DNA from 4 places in the Janthinobacterium woesei genome. Region 2 is predicted to be linked to each of the others. Evidence: predicted binding sites of a transcription regulator. Region 2 holds the regulator's gene; each other region holds the start of a gene.
What was found. The regulator FNR, encoded in region 2, switches genes on or off when oxygen is low (the NO sensors DNR and NnrR bind a similar motif). The targets are predictions, from matches to a motif close to TTGATNNNNATCAA.

Region 1: ACQ4W6_RS21150 (XrtA system polysaccharide chain length determinant) is a predicted target of FNR. The motif match lies at 1,997-2,010, and genes of this name have one in related genera.
Region 3: ACQ4W6_RS23965 (IPT/TIG domain-containing protein) is a predicted target of FNR. The motif match lies at 1,885-1,898, and genes of this name have one in related genera.
Region 4: ACQ4W6_RS16460 (universal stress protein) is a predicted target of FNR. The motif match lies at 2,441-2,454, and genes of this name have one in related genera.

Annotation. Positions count from the first base shown of each region.
Region 1 covers NZ_JBNYXW010000019.1:68,081-73,044, forward strand. The annotation lists gene ACQ4W6_RS21135 (S1 family peptidase) at 1-281, shown strand, start outside; gene ACQ4W6_RS21140 (N-acyl amino acid synthase FeeM domain-containing protein) at 305-1,051, opposite strand; gene ACQ4W6_RS21145 (XrtA/PEP-CTERM system exopolysaccharide export protein) at 1,249-1,872, opposite strand; gene ACQ4W6_RS21150 (XrtA system polysaccharide chain length determinant) at 2,146-3,675, shown strand; gene ACQ4W6_RS21155 (XrtA-associated tyrosine autokinase) at 3,696-4,547, shown strand; gene ACQ4W6_RS21160 (TIGR03016 family PEP-CTERM system-associated outer membrane protein) at 4,525-4,964, shown strand, end outside.
Region 2 covers NZ_JBNYXW010000003.1:270,021-274,984, reverse strand. The annotation lists gene ccoG (cytochrome c oxidase accessory protein CcoG) at 1-1,381, shown strand, start outside; gene ACQ4W6_RS04565 (FixH family protein) at 1,442-1,966, shown strand; gene fnr (fumarate/nitrate reduction transcriptional regulator Fnr) at 1,982-2,740, opposite strand; gene ACQ4W6_RS04555 (HAMP domain-containing sensor histidine kinase) at 3,001-4,964, shown strand, end outside.
Region 3 covers NZ_JBNYXW010000025.1:4,315-9,278, forward strand. The annotation lists gene ACQ4W6_RS23965 (IPT/TIG domain-containing protein) at 1-1,624, opposite strand, end outside; gene metH (methionine synthase) at 2,339-4,964, shown strand, end outside.
Region 4 covers NZ_JBNYXW010000013.1:56,624-61,587, reverse strand. The annotation lists gene bcaP (branched-chain amino acid transporter BcaP) at 1-1,027, shown strand, start outside; gene ACQ4W6_RS16465 (DUF445 domain-containing protein) at 1,104-2,390, shown strand; gene ACQ4W6_RS16460 (universal stress protein) at 2,602-3,447, shown strand; gene ACQ4W6_RS16455 (magnesium and cobalt transport protein CorA) at 3,516-4,502, opposite strand; gene paoC (aldehyde oxidoreductase molybdenum-binding subunit PaoC) at 4,649-4,964, opposite strand, start outside.

The DNA of each region.
Region 1 (4,964 bases), on a different contig from region 2:
CGCTGACGCCGGTGGTGATGCCCAGTGAAAACGCGCAGCGGCTCGACACCCGCCGTCTGGCGCAGCTGCAAAAGTCGCCCTACACTGTATTCCAGCTGGACGCGACGGCATATCCGGGCAGCAGCGGCAGCCCTTTGTTCGACCCCGCGACGGGGCTGGTCTACGGCATCGTCAACATGGTGTATCTGAAAGGCCTCAAGGAGACAGCCATCAGCGCGCCCAGCGGCATCACCTATGCGATTCCGGGCAACTACATGCAAGCCATCTTGCTGAAAAAATAAATAAGCGTTCAATCAACAAGCGTTCAATCGCGCCCCTGGCGCAAGCGCTCGGTCATGCCCGGTTCATCCCATGTCGGAAAAAAAAAGGGGTAAAACGAGCGCTCTCCCCCATGTTGCTCCATCAAGCCGCCATACTTGCGGATCTGCGCCCCCATGTAGTCGAGATCGAGCCGTAGCAGCACGGCCGGCGCCCCCACGCGCGTACACTCGCGTTCGCCACCGAAGTCGCGAAAACCCAGCATGCGCTTGTAAAACACGACGTGGCGCGGATTGACTTCAATCACATAATCAGTAAAGCCATGGATATTGTGGGCATAGATATAAGAAATATGAATCAGCGCCGCAAACACGCGCTTGCTGACGCCCTTGTCGATGGCCAGGCGCGACGGTTCGCACAGGCGCCGGCCCTCGGCGCGCAGCAGGTCGAGCTTGTCGCGGAAGTTTTCATCGGCTGGCAAGCCCGCCTCGTGATCGTCCAGGCAAAGCGTCATGGTGCCGACGGTGGTGCCGACCGTTTCCGCAAACAGGGTGATTTTGTTCAGCGCATGGGCGACGGCGGGGTCGACGGCATAGCCGCGCCAGCCGTACATCTTGCGGATCAGCAAGCTGGCCGCTTCGCGCCGTCCGCGCGAATTGGCCATGCGGATATGAAAGCGCTGCAGATCGAGCTCGTGCTCCATGGCCGGGTCGATCGTCCCCTCGCCCACCAGCAGGTTGCTGAAACCGGCCGGGGTGTCGAAGGAAATAATAGGTTCATCTTCAAAAGTCATCGTGTCCTCACGTAATCGGCTGCCGTCGAGACGGACTGAAGCCAATGTCTTGTGACAAGATCAAAACTGAAGAAGTTCCCGCGATGACTAAAAAAACAGAAGAAATATCTTATTTAATAGCAAAACAACACCATGAAATTTGCCAAAAAGTACAAAGCAACACACAAAGTGCTGCCTTGAACGCTCTGGCGTGCTGACTAGAAAAAACTCTCCGGTATCAACAGGACATCGCCGGGCCGCATCATGACGTTGGCCGAAATATCGCCGTCTTTCAATAAATCGTCGAGCCGCACGCGCAGTTGCTGCTGGCTGCCTTCGCGCATGCGGATGATGCTGGCCTTGTTGCCGGCGGCAAAATCGGTGATGCCGCCCACGGCGATCAGCACGTCCATCAGCGACATGCCCAGCCGATATGGCAGCGCCTGCGGCTTGGCCGCCTCGCCAATGACACGGATCTGCTCGCCATACGGCCCCGAGAAATTCGTCACGATGACCGTCACCACGGGCTGCTGGATGAACTTGCTCAAGGCCTGTTCGATATCGCGCGCCAGCTGGGTCGAGGTCCTGCCGCTGGCCACCAGGTCTTCCACCAGCGGCGTGGTGATCTTGCCATCGGGCCGCACGGCCACCGTCAGCGACACTTCCGGATTGCGCCAGACGATGATGTTGACGGAGTCGCCCGGCCCGATCAGATAGTCGTGCATGGGCGCGCTGTCGTCGGCGGGCGCCAGCGGGAGGCGCGAGCGGCAGGCGCCCAGCAGGCTGGCCGTGGCCGCCACGGCCAGCGTGTTGAATACGAATGCACGGCGAAACAGATTCATGCTGGGCCTCTTCGAGTCGATGGCGCGTCGGGTGGCGCGTAGGGCGGCACGTCAAACCGCCGGCCGCGCAGAAGCAGCCTGGGCCGCCAACTTCCTATGATTATGAAAACACGGCAAGTGAACCTTGAGGCGTATCAAGAAGCAATCATCTTGGGAAATCTTGCCCAACAGGCGCCCTATACTTTGCTCAACAAGCAACAAGCAACAACTGCATCGCAACGTCGCTTTCCGCGCCGCCGCCCCCGCCAAGCACCGTCACCTGAAGGAAGCGCCATGGAGGAATTGCTACAGCAACTGCTTTCCAGCCTGAAAGGCATCTGGAAATACCGCTGGCATGCGTTGCTGGTGGCATGGCTGGTGGCCATTACCGGTTTCATCAAGGTCATCAGCCTGCCCGACGACTATCAAACCAGGGCGCGCGTGTTTGTCGATACGCAAACCATCCTCAAGCCCTTGCTGTCCGGCATGACCAGCGTGCCCAACGCGGAGCAGCAGGTGGCCATCATGAGCCGCACCCTGCTCAGCCGCCCCAACGTCGAGCGCGTCATGCGCATGGTCGACCTCGACCTGGGCTCGAAAACCGTGCGCGAACACGAGGCGCAGCTTGATGAATTGATGGGGCGCATCAAGATTACCGGCACGAATGCCTTCGACATCTACACCATCAGCTACAGCGGGCGCGACCCGAAACTGGTGCGCGACGTGGTGCAAAGCCTGCTGACCATTTTTGTCGAAGGCAGTTTCCAGGGCAAGAAAGGCGATTCGCAGAAGGCCGTGCAATTCATCGACGAACAGATCAAGAATTACGAGGACAAGCTCAGCGCGGCGGAAAACCTGGTGAAGGAATTCAAGCTGCGCAACAACCTGCTGCTGCCGCGCCAGGGCATCGACTATGGCAGCCAGCTGCTGATGTCGTCCGATAGCCTGAACAATGCCAGGCTGGAACTGCTCGAGGCGGAACAGTCGCGCAAGGCGATCCAGAGCCAGATCGAAGGCGACGAGCCGGTGCTGGACCTGGAACCGAGCGCGGCGGGCATCACCAATCCCGAGCTCGACGAGCGCATCGCCTCGCTCAACAAGAACCTCGACAGCCTGCGCATGCAATTTACGGAATTGCATCCCGACATCATCGCCTCGAAACGCCTGGTCGCCCAGCTGGAACAGCGCAAGATAGAGGAAAGCAAGCTCAAGGCGGCGTCCGGCGATCCGGGCAAGAATTACAGCCCCATGCTGCAGCAATTGAAGGTGGCGCTGACGGATGCGGATGCCAAGGTGGCCGCCATCCGCGCCCGCGTGCAGGAATATGGCGCGCGCAACGCGCGATTGCTGGCGCAAAGCAATGCCGTGCCCGAGGTGGAGTCGCAACTGGCGCAACTGAACCGCGACTACGTCATCAATAAGGAAAACTATGAAAAGCTGATCGGCCGGCGCGAAGCGGCCAAGCTGTCGGGCGAACTCAGTTCCACCACCGACATGATGGCCTTCAAGATCATCGATCCGCCCACCGTGCAATACAAGCCCATCGGCCCGAACCGCGCGCTGTTGTTCAGCGCGGCGCTGGGCGCGGCGCTGGTGGCCGGCATCGCCGCCGCCCTCCTGATCAGCCAGGTACGCCCCACCTTCCTCAGCCCGGCCGAACTGCGCGATGCCACCGGCTTGAACGTGCTAGGCACGGTATCGATGAACTGGACCGCGCTGCAGCAGGTGCGCCGGCGCCGCGCCCGCTACGCCTTCGGCGCCTGCCTGGGCAGCCTGTTCGTGCTGTACGGCGGCATCATGACGGCCGTGCAGCTCAAATTCTAGACCACGCCACGGGAGCGACGATGAGCAGCAAGGACAGTCTTAACGGCATGCAGGAGCCGCACATCCTGGGCGTGGCCGAGAGCGGCGTACATTACGCTGCCGGGGACCAGGGCGCAGCGGCTGCGCTGGCAGCGGCGCAACTGTCGCCGCGTTACCGGGAACTGAACCTGGCCCGGCTGCAGGAGCAAGGCATGCTGACGCACGACGGCGGGCGCAGCGGCGTGGCCGAAGATTTCCGCATCATCAAGCGCCCGCTGCTGCGCCAGGCGCGCGCCAGCGGCAGCGATGCCGTCCGCCACGGCAACCTGATCGTCGTCACCAGCGCCATGCCCGGCGAAGGCAAAACGTACTGCGCCGTCAACCTGGCCATGAGCATCGCCATGGAAATGGACATCACGGTGCTACTGGTGGACGCCGACGTGGCGCGCCCGTCCGTGCTGAAAGTGCTGGGCCTGGCGCCGGAGCCGGGCCTGATGGACGTGCTGCTCGACCCGCAGCTGGCCATGGCGGACGTGATCCTGAAGACCAACGTGGCCAACCTGAGCATCTTGCCGGCCGGGCGCAGCAACAGGCATGCGACGGAATTGCTGGCCAGCCGCGCCATGAGCCGCCTGCTGGCCGAGATCGCCAGCCGCTACGCCGACCGCATCGTCGTCTTCGACTCGCCGCCGCTGCTCATCACCAGCGAAGCCCACGCGCTGGTGGGGCAGATGGGGCAAGTGGTGATGGTGGTGGAAGCGGAAACGACGACCCAGCACGCGGTCAAGGAAGCGCTGCGCCAGATCGAAGCGTGCGAACACATTCATTTGATCTATAACAAGACCAAATCGTTCCCCGGCAACGAGTATTATGGCTACGGCAATTACGACTAGCGGCCGCGCGCCGCCGCTGTTGTCACCGCTGTTGTCACCGCTGTTGCCACGCCTGTTGCCGCTGCTGCTGTCATTGCTGCTGCCCGTGCCGGCCTTTGCTGTCGACTGGCTGGTGCAGCCCTCGATGCGGGTGCGCGAAACGTACACCGACAACGCCCTGCGCACCCCAGGCAGCCAGCAGCAGTCTGACTTCATCACGGAAATCGCGCCCGCCATCGCCCTCATCGGCAGCGGCCCACGCCTGCACGTGCACCTCGACTACAGCTGGCACAAGTTCCTGTATGCGCGGCGGGCCGATACGGAGCAGCATCAATTGCGCGCCGCAGGCGAGGCCGAACTGGTCAAGGACTGGTTCCATGTCGATGCGGCCGCCAGCGTCAGCCGGCACAGCATTTCGCCATTCGGCCCGCAAGTGAT
Region 2 (4,964 bases):
GGAACCTCAAGTCATCCAGATGTATGCGGCCCGCGAGCAGATCTACCCTCGCGAGGCCAAAGGACGCTACGCTACCTGGCGATGGGTATGCGTCTGGCTTACCCAGCTGGCGTTCTACGGCTTGCCGTGGTTGACCTGGAATGGCAGGCAAGCCCTGCTGTTCGATTTGACCACGCGCAAGTTCTACATTTTCGGCGTCGTGCTGTGGCCGCAGGATTTCATCTACCTGGCGGCCCTGCTGATCATCTGTGCGTATTTACTGTTCCTCGTCACGGCCATTGCCGGGCGGGTGTGGTGCGGCTTTTCCTGCCCGCAAACGGTGTACACGGAAATCTTCCTGTGGGTCGAACGCAAGATCGAAGGCACGCGCAGTGCCCGCATGGCCCTCGACAAGCAGGGTCCGTCGCTGCACAAGGCAGCTAAGAAGACGGCCAAGCACCTGGCGTGGGGCGCCATCGCCCTGTGGACGGGCTTTACCTTCGTTGGCTACTTCACGCCCATCAAGGAACTGGCGCACGCGGTCACCACCTTGAATTTCGGTCCCTGGGAATGGTTCTGGGTCTTGTTCTACAGCCTGGCAACCTACGGCAACGCGGGCTGGCTGCGCGAGCAGGTGTGCAAATACATGTGCCCCTACGCGCGTTTCCAGAGCGCCATGTTCGACCAGGATACCCTGATCATCACCTACGATGCCAAGCGGGGCGAACCGCGCGGCGCGCTGAGCAAGAAAGCCGGCAACAACGACAAGCTGGGCGACTGCATCGACTGCACCCTGTGCGTGCAAGTGTGTCCGACTGGCATCGATATCCGCAACGGCCTGCAGTATGAATGCATCGGCTGCGCCGCCTGCGTGGACGCCTGCAACAGCGTGATGGACAAGGTCGACCGGCCACGCGGCCTGGTACGCTACAGTACCGACCACGCGCTGGAAAACAACTTCAATGCGCAGCAGATCCGCCAGCGCGCCATGCGCCCGCGCGTACTGATCTATTCCGCCATCCTGGCCCTGATCATCATCGCCGTGGCGACCTCGCTGTTCCTGCGCACGCCGCTGAAAATGGACGTCATCCGCGACCGTGGCTCGATGGGACGCGAAGTGGAAGATGGCATGATCGAAAACGTCTACCGCCTGCAGATCATGAATACCTCGGAGCAGCGCCAGCACTTCAGGATCAGCGTTGCCGGCTTGCCCGGCCTGGCCCTGCTGACGCGCGATGAAGTTACCCTGCAGCCGACCGAAACGCTGGGCTGGCCCATCCGCCTGCGCGTGCCGCACGGCGTCGGGGAAAAGGGTTCGAACAAGATCAGCATCGAGCTGCAATCGCTGGACGATCCATCGCTGCATGTGCGCGAAAGCGCCGTGTTCATCGTGCCGCGCTAACAAGGAAAGGCGTGTTTTTGAGGGCTGACCCCAGAATATGCCGCCACAAGGAGAAATAGCATGTCGGAAAGTATCAAGCTGCAAGCCCCCGTGGAACCCTGGTACAAGCACCGCTGGCCGTGGCTGCTGATGGTGGGGCCCGGGCTGTCCGTCATCGTCGGCAGCTTCATGGGCTATATCGCGTTTACGCAGCCGGACGCGCTGGTGGTGGGCGACTATTACAAGCAGGGCAAGGCGATCAACCAGGACTTGCGGCGCGATACGGCCGCCAGCAACCTGGCCATGTCGACCAGCCTGACCTATGATGTAGCTGCAGCGCGCCTGACCGGTTCCGTGCAAAGCTTCGGCAAGGCTTACCCGGCGCCTTTGCTGCTGCACCTGGCGCATGCCACCTTGCCCGAAAAGGATATCAAGCTGCTGGTGCAGCCCGATGCGGCCGGCAACTTTTCGGTGGCGCTGCCGATGTTAGAGCGCAGCCGCTGGCAAGTGCTGGTGGAAAACAACGCGCGCGAATGGCGCTTGTCAGGCATCTGGACCTGGCCTTTGCAGCGCAGCATCGCGCTGCATGCGGATGAAGAACTATAAGGTACAGCACCGTTATTATTTGCAGGTGTCCGTGCCGGCCGTAATGGCCTTCAATTTTGCTGGCTGCAGGATTTCAATCTCGCGGTTCGACACGCGCAGCCAGCCTTCTTTCTTGAACTTCGACAATAAGCGGCTGACGCTTTCGATGGTCAAGCCCAGGTAATTGCCAATTTCCTCGCGCGACATGCGCAGCTGGAAGTTGCTGCCCGAATAGCCGCGTGCCTCGTAGCGCGAGGCCAGGTTGACGATGAAGGCGGCAAAGCGCTGCGTCGCCTGCATATTGCCCAGCAACAGCATGACGCTTTGCTCGCGCGTGATTTCCTGGCTCATCATGCGGTGGAAATGGCGCAGCAGGGTCGGTATACTGCCCAGCAATTGTTCCAGGCTGGAAAACGGAATTTCACACACTTCGCTGTCTTCCAGCGCCACCGCGTTGCAATGGTGGCGGTCGGCGCTGATGGCGTCCATGCCCAGCAATTCGCCAGCCATCTGGAAACCCGTCACCTGCTCGTCGCCGCCCGGATTGATCTGGTACGTCTTGAAGTGGCCCAAACGGATCGCGTACAGGTTCTGGAACGAATCGCCGATGCGGAACAGCAAGGCGCCACGCGCGACCTTGCGGCGCCGGCCGATGATCTGGTCCAGCCGGTCCATATCACCCACATCGAGCCCCATCGGCAGGCACAATTGATGCATGCTGCACGTCGAGCATCGGGCACGCAACGCCTCCACGGTCACTGCGGGCAAGGCTGGAGAGAGTAGCGCTTCTGTCATGTCAGTACCTTTTATAAAATGCAATAACAAGTTTACTGCATAGTGCGTTGCCATGTGCCAATTTCGCGGAAATTCACCGCAATTCGCCCTAATTTCGCTGAATAAACGACGTTCTGCATTTAATTTTATGCCGACATCCTCTAAAGCCTGCTCCACAGCGCAAAATTACACGCCCCACGCTTGCCAAGTTGATGTATTGATAGGAAAATTCCTGACAGCATTATCTGCCGCCTGTACCGCCCGGTACTCAAAAGGAAATCATGAAGCCTCTCGGCATTAAAGCAAAAGTCGCGCTGGCCACCAGCCTGACCTCGATCGCCATGATCGCCCTGGTGACGATGGTCCAGGTGAAACACATGCGCGACGATTTCACGCAAGTCTTGCTGAGCCAGCAAACGGCGCTGATCGAGCGCACGGCCGAAGAACTCGATGACAAGCTGGCCATGCTGCTCGACATCATCACCCAGACCGCGCGCCACCAGCCACCCGCCCTGATGGATGACCCGGCGCAATTGCGCCACTACTACACGCAGCGCGCCATGCTGGCCCTGTTCGACGACGTGCTGGTGCTCGATACGCAGGGCAAGGTGGTCGCCGACGTGCCCGAAGTGCAGGGGCGCAACGGCACGGACGTGGCCGACCGCGCATACTTCCAGACGGTGATGCGCACGAAAAAAGCCATGATCACCGAGCCGATGCTGGGCAAGACCAGCCATTTGCCCATCGTGCAGATGGTCGCCCCCGTGCTCGACAAGGATGGCGAGGTGGCCGGCATCGTGATCGGCGTGCTGCGCCTGTACAAGGACAATATGCTCGGCCATTTGCGCACGGCCAAGGTGGGCAAGAGCGGCTATTTCTTCATCCTCACGCGCGAGGCCGTGCCGCGCTACGTGCTACACCCGGATGCCAGCCGGCTGCTGCAGCCGCGCGCGCCCAACGCCAACCAGATCACCACGCAGTTGCTCAAGGATGGTGGCGAAGGCAGCATGGTCAGCACCAACAGCGGTGGCACCACGGCCGTCAACAGCTTCAAGCGACTGAAATCCGTGAACTGGCTGCTGGCCGCCTCGCTGCCCGTGACCGACGCGTTTGAACCGTTCAACGGCGTGCTGTACCGGCTGGTGCTGTGGAGCATCTGCGCTTCGCTGCTGGCCGCTGCCGTGCTGGCCTGGCTGACCGTACGGCTGCTGTCGCCGCTGGTGCGCCTGCGCAATACCTTGCTGTCGCTGCGCGCTTCCGGCAGCCGCTTCACGCCCGTGCCGGTGCTGCAGCGCGACGAAATCGGCGAGCTGACGGAAGCGTTCAACGGCCTGATGAGCGAACGCGACCGGCTGCAGCAGGAGCTCGAGGCGCGCGCGGCAGAGCTGGAGCGGGAACGCGACCGGGCCGAGGCGGCGAACCGCGCCAAGAGCGATTTCGTGGCCAACATGAGCCATGAAATCCGCACGCCCCTGAACGCCGTGCTGGGCATGGTGTATCTGCTGGGAAATACCAAGCTCAACACCGAGCAGCGCAAGTATCTGACCATGGTACGCGTGGCGGGCCAGTCGCTATTGGGCATCCTCAACGATGTGCTCGATTTTTCCAAGATCGAGGCGCGCCGCATGGATCTCTCGCCCGTCGAGTTCGACCTCGATGAAGTCATGAATACGCTGGCAACGACGATGACCATGAATGCCGGCGAGAAAGAACTGGAACTGGCCATCGCCGTCGAACCGGACGTGCCGCGCCGCCTGGTGGGCGACGCCCAGCGCTTGCAGCAGATCCTCGTCAACCTGGCCGGCAATGCCATCAAATTTACCGGCAGCGGCGAAGTGGTGGTGGCCGTCAGCCTGGCCGAAAGCAAGCACGGGCGCGCCTGGCTGCGCTTCGAAGTGCGCGACACGGGCATCGGCATGACGGCCCAGCAGCAGGCCCAGCTGTTTACGGCCTTTTCGCAGGGCGATCAAAGCATTACGCGGCGCTTCGGCGGCACCGGGCTGGGCCTGGCCATCAGCAAGCACCTGATCCACATGATGGGCGGCGAGATCGCCGTGGCCAGCAGCGAGGGCAAGGGCAGCCGCTTCTGGTTCAGCGTGCCGTTCGAGGTGCTCGAACAGCCGGCCGGGGCGCGCCGCACGCCGGCCCTGGGTCCGCTGCGCCTGCTCGTGGCCGATGACAACCGCACCACGCGCGAGCTGATCGTCAAGCTGATCCACGCCTGGGGCTGGAGTGCCGATGAAGT
Region 3 (4,964 bases), on a different contig from region 2:
CTACATGCTTGAGCGAGTGGTTGTGGCCCAGCTCATGCACCAGCGTGGTCAGCCATTCAGGCCAGCCATTGCCGAAGGAATCGATCGACGCGATGTTGGTGAATTTGGCATCGAGGCCGATGGCCGACGTGTAATCATTGCTGCCGGTGCGCAGGTTAATGTAGGCCAGGCCAGCGGCGCGGCTGACGGACATGGCCGGCACGAAACCATAATAGTAGGCACCGCTGTCTTCCTGGGCGCGCTTGCTGTCCAGCGTTCCCAGGGTCGTGCTCCACCAACTGTCGGCCGTGCTGCTGCCCGGCACGCTCAGCGGCGCTCGCGTGCTGATGCTGATATTTTCCGCCGCATACGGATACACGCGGGTCAGCGCAGCACGGATTACCTCGGCGTCAGGCAATTGCGCCACGCCATCGTCCGTGCTCAACGGCACCAGCACCAGGCGGATTTTGGCCGCGCTGGAAACGACGGGCGCCGCTTCCTGGCTGGTTTGCACGCCATCGCTGCCCACGGCCGTGACGCGCACGCGCACGCCGGGCAAGATCCAGGCAGCGGGCAGGACGGCACTGAAATTGCCATTGAAGCTGTAATCGCTTTTCGCCGTCGGCAAGAGCGCCGGGCCGCTCATCGGGATGCTGCCCAGGTTGCTGCCATTGGCGGCCGTGGCGTAGAGAGTCACGACCGGGCTGGCCTGGCCTGCCTGCATGGCCAGCACGGGCACGCGCACGGCGGCCGGTTTGCCAAGCGTCAAGCGCAAGGCCGTATCGCTGGCGTTCAAGCTCAAGACCTGCGCGAAATCAATGCTGCCCAGGGTATACGCCGACACCGTGCCCGCATTGACGGCCACGCGCGAGGCGGCCGACAACAGCACATTGCCCGTCGCCGTGGCGGGCGCCGACAAAACCAGCTGGCTGGCGCTGGCGCTGACGATGGCGGCCGGCGTGCTGCCCACCGAGGCAGCACTCACCTGATCGAGGTTATTGCCCTGCAGCGTCACCGACAGCGTCGAAGCATTGACGGCCGTGCTGATCGACGTCACCGTCACGCTGGCCAGGATCGTGTAGGTCTCGTTGCTGGCCACGTCGTTATACGGACCGCGCAAGGTCAGCGACCCCGTCGCGGCGCCCGCCGGTACCAGAACCGTCACGCTGGTCGCGCTCTGGCTTTGCGCAGTTGCCGCCGCGCCACTGCCAAACTGCACCGCCGTGACTGCCCCCATGCCGCTACCGGCGACGGTGACGCTGGAGCCGACGCCGCCCGTTGCCGGTGTGACGCCGCTGACCGTCAGCGGCTGGTAAACATTCACGTTGTAACTGCTCGCCACCGTGCCGCTGGCGCTGACCAGGCTCAAGGCGCCCGACACGGGCACGCCCGGCATGGCCAAGGTCACGCTGGTGTCGCTGGCGGCGCTGGTGGCGACAGTCACGCCGGCTACCTGGAAGGCCGTTACCTGGCTCAGGCCCGTACCGGTGACCAGCACGCTGCCGCCGATGGCGACATTGCTTGCTGACACGGCCGTCACGGCAGGCACCACCACCACCACGGGATTGCCAGAAGTCGTCGCCACCACCGTGTCGCCCCCGCCAGCACTGCCACCGCCGCCACCGCAGGCGGATAGGCCCAACATGAGAAACAATGCTACAAGCAAATGGTTTTTCATGGCTGGCAACCATGTTCGAACGGCGCGAGGCGGGAGCTGGGAGCGGCGAGCGGGAAATGTGACATATTGGTTACTTTTGGTGAGAATTACATTTTGACGAACCAGTATTATCGATGAGTTCAATTCCGAAGAACAACTATTAATGCTTTTGATTCAATTGGTTTTGATAATCATTAAAGCATCTTCTTGGTAAGCTTTATTGTGAGCATGATTCGTCTCACTCTGCATTGTTTAAAATCAAGATTGTTTCCATCTACGACTATTGCCATTCACTTCATGAAAAAAAATGTGGCCCAATAAAATAATGTGGAAATATATCCACAAACCAGAGTGCATGCCTTCCCGCCAATTTTGGCGGAAGAATTAACATTTTCAGTCAGATTTTCAGGAATGTCATTTCTAAAAACTGCCCAGGTAGCGCCGCCGTGGAAGACGATGTGTTGCAGGAACGACTGCACAGTGGTGTCCAGCCCCTTTTGCGCAAAACCAAAGCAGCCTGATGCCGTATAATTTTAGACCCGGTGAAATCAGGCGATTGCCACCTTCTGCCTGCCCTACCCGGCCGGCGCTCTCCGTTAGCTGACCCTGCTGACCCGCAACCGCCTTGCAACTGTCTTGCCACCGCGCCGCCGCCCGTTTGCCTATTGAAAGCATGAAATGAACGATACCGTGATCCCCGCCATGTCCCCGACCGAAGCCACCTTGCGCGCCATTCTTGCGCGACGGATCATGATTCTCGACGGCGCGATGGGTACGATCATCCAGCAATACAAGCTCGACGAAGAAGCCTACCGGGGCGGCTCCGCTGGCCGCTTCATCGATTTCGCCGCGCCAGCCGGCAGCGGCGCGCGCGAACTGTTCGTCAAGGGCAACAATGAGCTGCTGACCCTGACGCAGCCGCATATCATCCAGGAAATCCACGAGCGCTACCTGGCGGCCGGTGCCGACCTGATCGAAACGAACACCTTCGGCGCCACGACGATCGCGCAAGACGACTACCACATGGCCCACCTGGCCTATGAAATGAACGTGCAGGCAGCCAGGCTGGCGCGCGCCGCCTGCGACAAGTATTCCACGCCGGACAAGCCCCGTTTCGTCGCCGGCGCCCTCGGGCCCACGCCAAAAACGGCATCGATCTCGCCCGACGTGAACGATCCGGCCGCGCGCAACGTCACCTTCGACCAGCTGGTGGCCGCGTATTTGCAGCAAACCCAGGGCCTGGTGGAAGGCGGCGCCGACGTGCTGCTGGTGGAAACCATTTTCGATACGCTCAACTGCAAGGCGGCCCTGTTCGCCATCGACCTGTTCTACGAGCAAAACCCGCACGTGGTGCGCCTGCCTTTGATGATATCGGGCACCGTCACCGACGCTTCGGGACGCATCTTGTCGGGCCAGACCGTGCCTGCCTTCTGGAATTCCGTGCGCCACGCAAAACCGTTGACCATCGGCCTCAATTGCGCGCTGGGCGCGGCCCTGATGCGCCCGTACGCGGAAGAACTGGCGAAGATCGCCGACACCTACGTCTGCATCTACCCGAACGCGGGCTTGCCCAACCCCATGAGCGACACGGGCTTCGACGAGTTGCCGGCCGACACCTCCGCCCTGCTGCGCGAATTTGCCGACGCGGGCTTCCTGAACATGGCCGGCGGCTGCTGCGGCACCACGCCCGAACACATCGCCGCCATCGGCGAGTTGCTGTCGAAGACCGCGCCGCGCAGCGTGCCGGCAGCGTCGCACGAGATGCGCCTGGCGGGCCTGGAGCCGTTCGTCATCAACGACGAATCGCTGTTCGTCAACGTGGGCGAGCGCACCAACGTGACGGGCTCGAAAGCCTTTGCGCGCATGATTCTCAACGAGCAATACGACGAAGCGCTGTCCGTTGCGCGCCAACAAGTGGAAAATGGCGCACAAGTGATCGATATCAACATGGATGAAGCCATGCTCGATTCGCTGGCCGCCATGACGCGTTTCCTGAACCTGATCGCCTCGGAACCCGATATTTCGCGCGTGCCCATCATGGTTGACTCGTCGAAATGGTCGGTCATCGAGGCGGGCCTGAAATGCGTGCAGGGCAAGGCCATCGTCAATTCGATCTCGATGAAGGAAGGCGAAGAGGAATTCCTGCGCCAGGCCAGGCTGTGCCGCCGCTACGGCGCGGCCGTGATCGTCATGGCTTTCGATGAAAAGGGACAGGCCGACACCTTCGAGCGCAAGATCGAAATTTGCGCGCGCGCCTATCATTTATTGATCGATGCGCTGGACTTCCCGCCGGAAGACATCATTTTCGATCCGAACATCTTTGCCGTCGCCACCGGTATCGAAGAGCACAACAACTACGCCGTCGACTTCATCAACGCCACGCGCTGGATCAAGGAAAACTTGCCGTACGCGAAGATTTCAGGCGGCGTGTCGAACGTGTCATTCAGTTTCCGTGGCAACGATCCGGCCCGCGAAGCCATCCATACGGTCTTCCTGTACCACGCCATCAAGGCGGGCATGACCATGGGCATCGTCAACGCCGGCATGGTGGGCGTGTACGACGACCTCGACCCGGAACTGCGCGAGCGCGTGGAAGACGTGGTGCTGAACCGCCGCGAAGACTCTACCGAGCGCATGATCGAGATCGCCGGCACTCTGAAGGCGGGCGGCAAGGCCGAAGCGCAAACCCTGGCCTGGCGCGAAGGCACGGTGCAGGCGCGCCTGTCGCACGCGCTGGTGCACGGCATCACGCAATTCATCGTCGAAGACACGGAAGAAGCGCGCCAGGAGCTGCTGCACAATGGCGGGCGCCCCATCCACGTGATCGAAGGCCCACTGATGGCCGGCATGGACGTGGTCGGCGATCTGTTTGGCCAGGGCAAGATGTTCCTGCCGCAAGTGGTGAAATCGGCGCGCGTGATGAAGCAGGCCGTGGCCCATTTGATACCGTTCATCGAAGAAGAAAAGCTGCTGGAAGAAAAGCGCACGGGCATCGTGGCCAAGCCGAAGGGCAAGATCATCATGGCCACAGTCAAAGGCGACGTGCATGACATCGGCAAGAACATCGTCACCGTGGTCTTGCAATGCAACAACTTCGAAGTGGTCAACATGGGCGTGATGGTGCCCTGCTCGGAAATCCTGGCCCGCGCCAAGGTGGAAAACGCCGACATCATTGGTCTGTCTGGCCTGATCACGCCGTCGCTGGAAGAAATGGCGTATGTCGCCAAGGAAATGCAGCGCGATGAGCATTTCCGCATGCTCAAGATCCCCCTGTTGATCGGCGGCGCCACCACCAGCCGCGCGCATACGGCCGTCAAGATCGCGCACA
Region 4 (4,964 bases), on a different contig from region 2:
CTGGTCCGGCTATTTCCAGTCGCTGCTGTCGGGCTTTGGCATCGCCCTGCCCGTGGCCCTGACGGCCGCGCCGGGCGCCTTGCCCGGCGTGACCACCTTTATCAACCTGCCGGCGCTGGTCATCATGTTGCTTCTTACGGCCATGCTGGGCTGGGGCGTGCGCGAATCGGCGCGCCTGAACAACATCATGGTGGCCATCAAGGTGGGCGTGGTGCTGCTGTTCATCATTTTTGGCGCGCGCCACGTGCAGCCGGCCAACTGGCAGCCCTACATGCCGTTCGGCTACCACGGCATGCTGAGCGCAGCCGCGCTGGTGTTCTTCGCCTTCATCGGCTTTGACGCCGTCACTTCGGCCGCCGAGGAAGTCAAGCAGCCGTCGCGCGACTTGCCTATCGGCATTATCGGCTCGCTGGCCGTGTGCGCCGTGCTGTACGTGGTGGTCTCGGCCATCATGACGGGCATCGTACCCTACCAAAAGTTCCTCGGCGTCGACCATCCCGTCTCGCTGGCCCTGCAATATGCGGGCGAAAACTGGATCGCCGGCTTCGTCGACCTGGGCGCCATCCTGGGCATGACCACCGTCATCCTGGTAATGGCCTTCGGCCAGACGCGCATCATCTTCGCCATGTCGCGCGACGGCTTGCTGCCACGCCGCCTGTCGAGCGTGCACCCGCGCTTCCACACGCCGTTCTTCGCCACCTGGCTGGTGGGCATCGTGTTTGGCCTGATCGCCGCCGTGATCCCGCTCAACATCCTCGCTGAACTGATCAACATCGGCACGCTGGCTGCCTTCACCATGGTCTCGATCGCCGTGGTGGTACTGCGCAAGAAGCGCCCCGACCTGCCGCGCGCCTTCCGCTGCCCCGGCGTGCCCTACGTGCCAGCGCTGGCCGTCCTCATGTGCCTGGGCTTGATGACCTTCCTGAGCTGGGTCACCTGGCTCGCCTTTGGCATCTGGCTGGTGATCGGGCTAATCATCTACTTCGGCTACGCGCGCAAGCGTTCGCTGCTGCACACAGCGCAGTAAAAAATCACCCCGGCGACATATTCTGTCGCTGCCGCAGTTAAGATGGCGGTCTCGCAACCAACGCGGACCGCCATCCATGCAACGCTCCCCCGACCTCATCGAACAGCTGGACCGCAGCACGGACCAGCTCAAGCGCGCGCGCCTGCGCAGCATGCAGCTGCTGGCCGTGGGCTTGCTACTCTTGGCGGCGCTGGTCTTTGCCGTGGCCCGCTCGCAGCGGGGCGGCCATCCCGCCTGGGGCTATGTGGAAGCGTTTGCCGAAGCGTCGATGGTGGGGGCGATTGCCGACTGGTTTGCCGTCGTCGCCCTGTTCCGCCATCCGCTCGGCATCCCGCTATGGCATACGGCCATCATCCCGAACAGCAAGGCGGAGATCGGACGCAGCCTGGGCGCCTTCGTGGAAAACCATTTCATTACCGAACAAGGTATCGCCGAGCGCATCGTGCAAGCCGACCCGGCCCAGCGGCTGGGCGCCTGGCTGGATGATAGCACCCACGCGCAGCAGCTGGGCATGGCCAGCGCGGGCGTCGTCAGACAGCTGCTGTCGATGGCCGACCACGAAAAACTGGGGCAGCTGCTGCGTGACCAGGCCAGCAGCTACCTGGGGCAATTGAACCTGTCGGACGTGGCCGCCGACTGCATCGATGCGCTGATCGCCGACGGCAAGCCGCAGGAACTGCTGGACTTCCTGCTCGACCGGGGTGCCGCCTACCTGGACGATGACAGCCACCACGCCGCCATCGGCGACTTTGTGCTGGGCGCCTTCCAGATCGAGAACGCGCTGATCAAGAAGGCCTTGAAGGCGTATGAGCCGCGCATGATCGCCTCGCTGCAAAAATTTTCCATCGCCGTGCGCATCGCCCCCGACCACCCGCTGCGCCAGCGCATCGCCGGCTGGATCGCCGACAGCGCGCTGCACTTGAAGGCCGACCCGCATTGGCAAGAGACGGTGCGCCGCTACCAGTTGCAGCTGATCGCCAGCGACACGGTGCAAGCCATGCTGGGCGAGCTGTGGGACAATGTCAGCGCGCGCCTGCTGGCCGACCTGCACGGCGAGCAGCCAGTGCTGGCGCAAGCCATCGCCAGCCTGGCGCGCAACACGGGCAAGGTGCTGGGCACGGACTTCCATGCGCGGCAATGGCTGAACGACGCCATCGTCGCCGGCAGCGCTACGCTGGTGCGCCGCTACCGGGGCGAAGTGGGCGCCTTCATCGCCAGCCGGCTGGACCTGTGGAGCAAGGAAGAAATGAGTAGCCGCATCGAGCTGGCCATCGGGCGCGACCTGCAATTCATCCGCATCAACGGCACCGTCGTCGGCGGCCTGGCCGGCCTGCTGATTCATGCCGCCAGCCAGGCGTTTTAGGCAGCATGCTCCCTGCTCCCTGCTGCTGGCACGGCGCATTTCCAGCAAACTTGATGTAGATCATAATTTTTTGAACCAGCTCTTGCTACCCTGTAAAAAATAGCAGGGAAGCCCACATGACGATCAAGCAAGAGAGCCGACAGCGCTGGCGCCGCCAGCCATGCGCTGCAGCCTTCAATCATCCCCTTTCCCCACCTGACAGGACGACGCCATGCCCTACACCACACTGCTGGTCCATGTAGACAATTCATGCCACTGCGCGCCGCGCATCCGCCTGGCCGTGCGCCTGGCGGTCGCCGAAGGAGCGCACCTGATCGGCTCGGCCATGAGCGGCATCTCGCGCTATGCGTATGGCGGCGGCGTCAACGCGCTGCAGTTTGCGCCGGCGCAAATGCAGGCGCTGCGCAGCCAGGCCAGCGACGCGCTGCATGACTTCGAGCGAATCGCCCGGGAAGAAGGCTTGACCAACTATGAAACGCGCTTCGTCGACGACGACGCGCAAGGCGCGCTGCTGCTGCAGGCGCGCTATTGCGACGTGCTGATCCTGGGCCAGACGGACCCGCAGGACACGCCCTCGCGCGTCATCGCCGGCACGGCCGAGTACCTGATGCTCCATTGCGGCCGGCCCGTGCTGATGGTGCCGCACGCGCCCGCCCCGTCCCAGGCCAGCACCGGCCAGCGCCCCCTGCTGGCCTGGGACGGCAGCGCCGAAGCGCTGCGCGCCATCACCGATGCGCTGCCGCTGCTGGGCCGCGCGCAGCAGGTCACGCTGGCCGTGATCAATTCGCACGCGCAGCCGGCCGCGCATGGCGAACAGCCGGGCGCCGACCTGGCCCTGTACCTGGCGCGCCACGGCGTCAACGTGGACGTGGTACAGCACGACACGCCGCCGGGGCAGGATGTGGGCGCGGCCCTGCTTGCCATGGCGGCACAACGGCAGTGCGACTTGCTGGTGATGGGCTGCTATGGCCACATGCGCCTGCGCGAAGCGCTGCTGGGCGGCGTCACGCGCACCGTGCTGCAAGAGATGAACTTGCCGGTGCTGGTGTCGCACTAGCACCGCTGGCCGAGGCTTGCCGGCAGGACACTCCTACGGCGGTGGTAGTGGCGCAACAGTCGGCGGGACTACAGCCAGCCTTCGCGCTTCAAACGCCGGTGCAGCCAGTAACAGCCGGCGGCAATGACGACGATCACGGCCGGATAACTGCCGCGCCATTTCAGCTCCGGCATGAATTCAAAGTTCATGCCATACAGGCTGAAGACCATGGTGGGCACGGCCAGGATGGCGGCCCACGCAGCCAGGCGCTTGACGACCTCGTTCTGGCGTAGCGAGATTTGCCCCAGCGCCACCTGCATGGCGGAATTGACCATTTCACGCATCTGGCCCGCCGTGTGCGTGACGCGCTTGACGTGATCGAGAATGTCGCGGTAATAGATGCGGTTTTCCTTGGGCACGATGTCGCCATGGAAACGGATCAGCTGGGTGCAGATCTCGTGCAGGGGATTGACGGCCGCGTCGAGTTTGAGCAACTCGGTCTTGAGCTGGTAGAAATCCTGTAGTTTGTCTTCGCTCAAGCTGGGCTTGAACAGCTGGGCTTCATACTGCTGGAATTTGCCTTGCAAGAGGTCGATGCAGGGCTGGTACTGGTCGACGATGAAGTCGATGATGGAATACAGCACATAGCCGGGGCCGCTGGCCAGCTTCTCCGGCACGCTTTCCTTGCGCTCGCGCAATTTCGCATAGCCGGCCGAGGGGCCATGGCGTATGGTGATGATAAAGCGGCAACCGAGAAAAACGTGGGTTTCTCCATACACGATGGCGTCGCCATCGAGGCTGGCCGTATGCAGCACCATGAACAAGGTGTCGCCGTATTCTTCCAGCTTGGGCCGCTCGTGCGCCCCTTCCGCATCCTCGACGGCCAGTTCGTGCAAGCCGAAGGTCGTTTGCAGCGCGTGCATGGCAGCGCCATCGGGGCCGGCCAGGCCGATCCAGACGAAACAATCAGGGTCGTCGAGACATTCACTCGCCTTGTCGATATCGAAGTGTTCGATCTTCTTGCCATCGCGATATGCTTCGCAATTGACGACGGCTGCATGATTACTAAGGTCCATGGTATTTCCGGATAGTGGCTGCTGTGTTGGAGCGCCAGTATAACGGAAAGGTGCTATCAATCTGTCTATCATGCCCCCCTGGAAGCAGGCTGGCGCACGCCCCTGCCATGGTGCTTTCTCTACCGTCGCTATCTGATCGATGGCCCCTACGCCACGGCCGGCAACTTCGCCAGCAACTTATCCAGCGTCAGCGGATACGCCCGCACCCGCACGCCCGTCGCGTTGTACACGGCATTGGCAATGGCCGCCGCCACGCCGCAGATGCCCAGTTCGCCCACGCCCTTGGCTTTCATGGGCGATGACATGGGGTCGGTTTCATCGAGGAAGATGACGTCCTGGTGCGGGATGTCGGCGTGCACGGGCACTTCATAGCCGGCCAGGTCGTGGTTGACGAAAAAGCCACGGCGCTGGTCGATCATCAGTTCTTCCATCAGGGCCGCGCCCACGCCCATGGTCATGGCG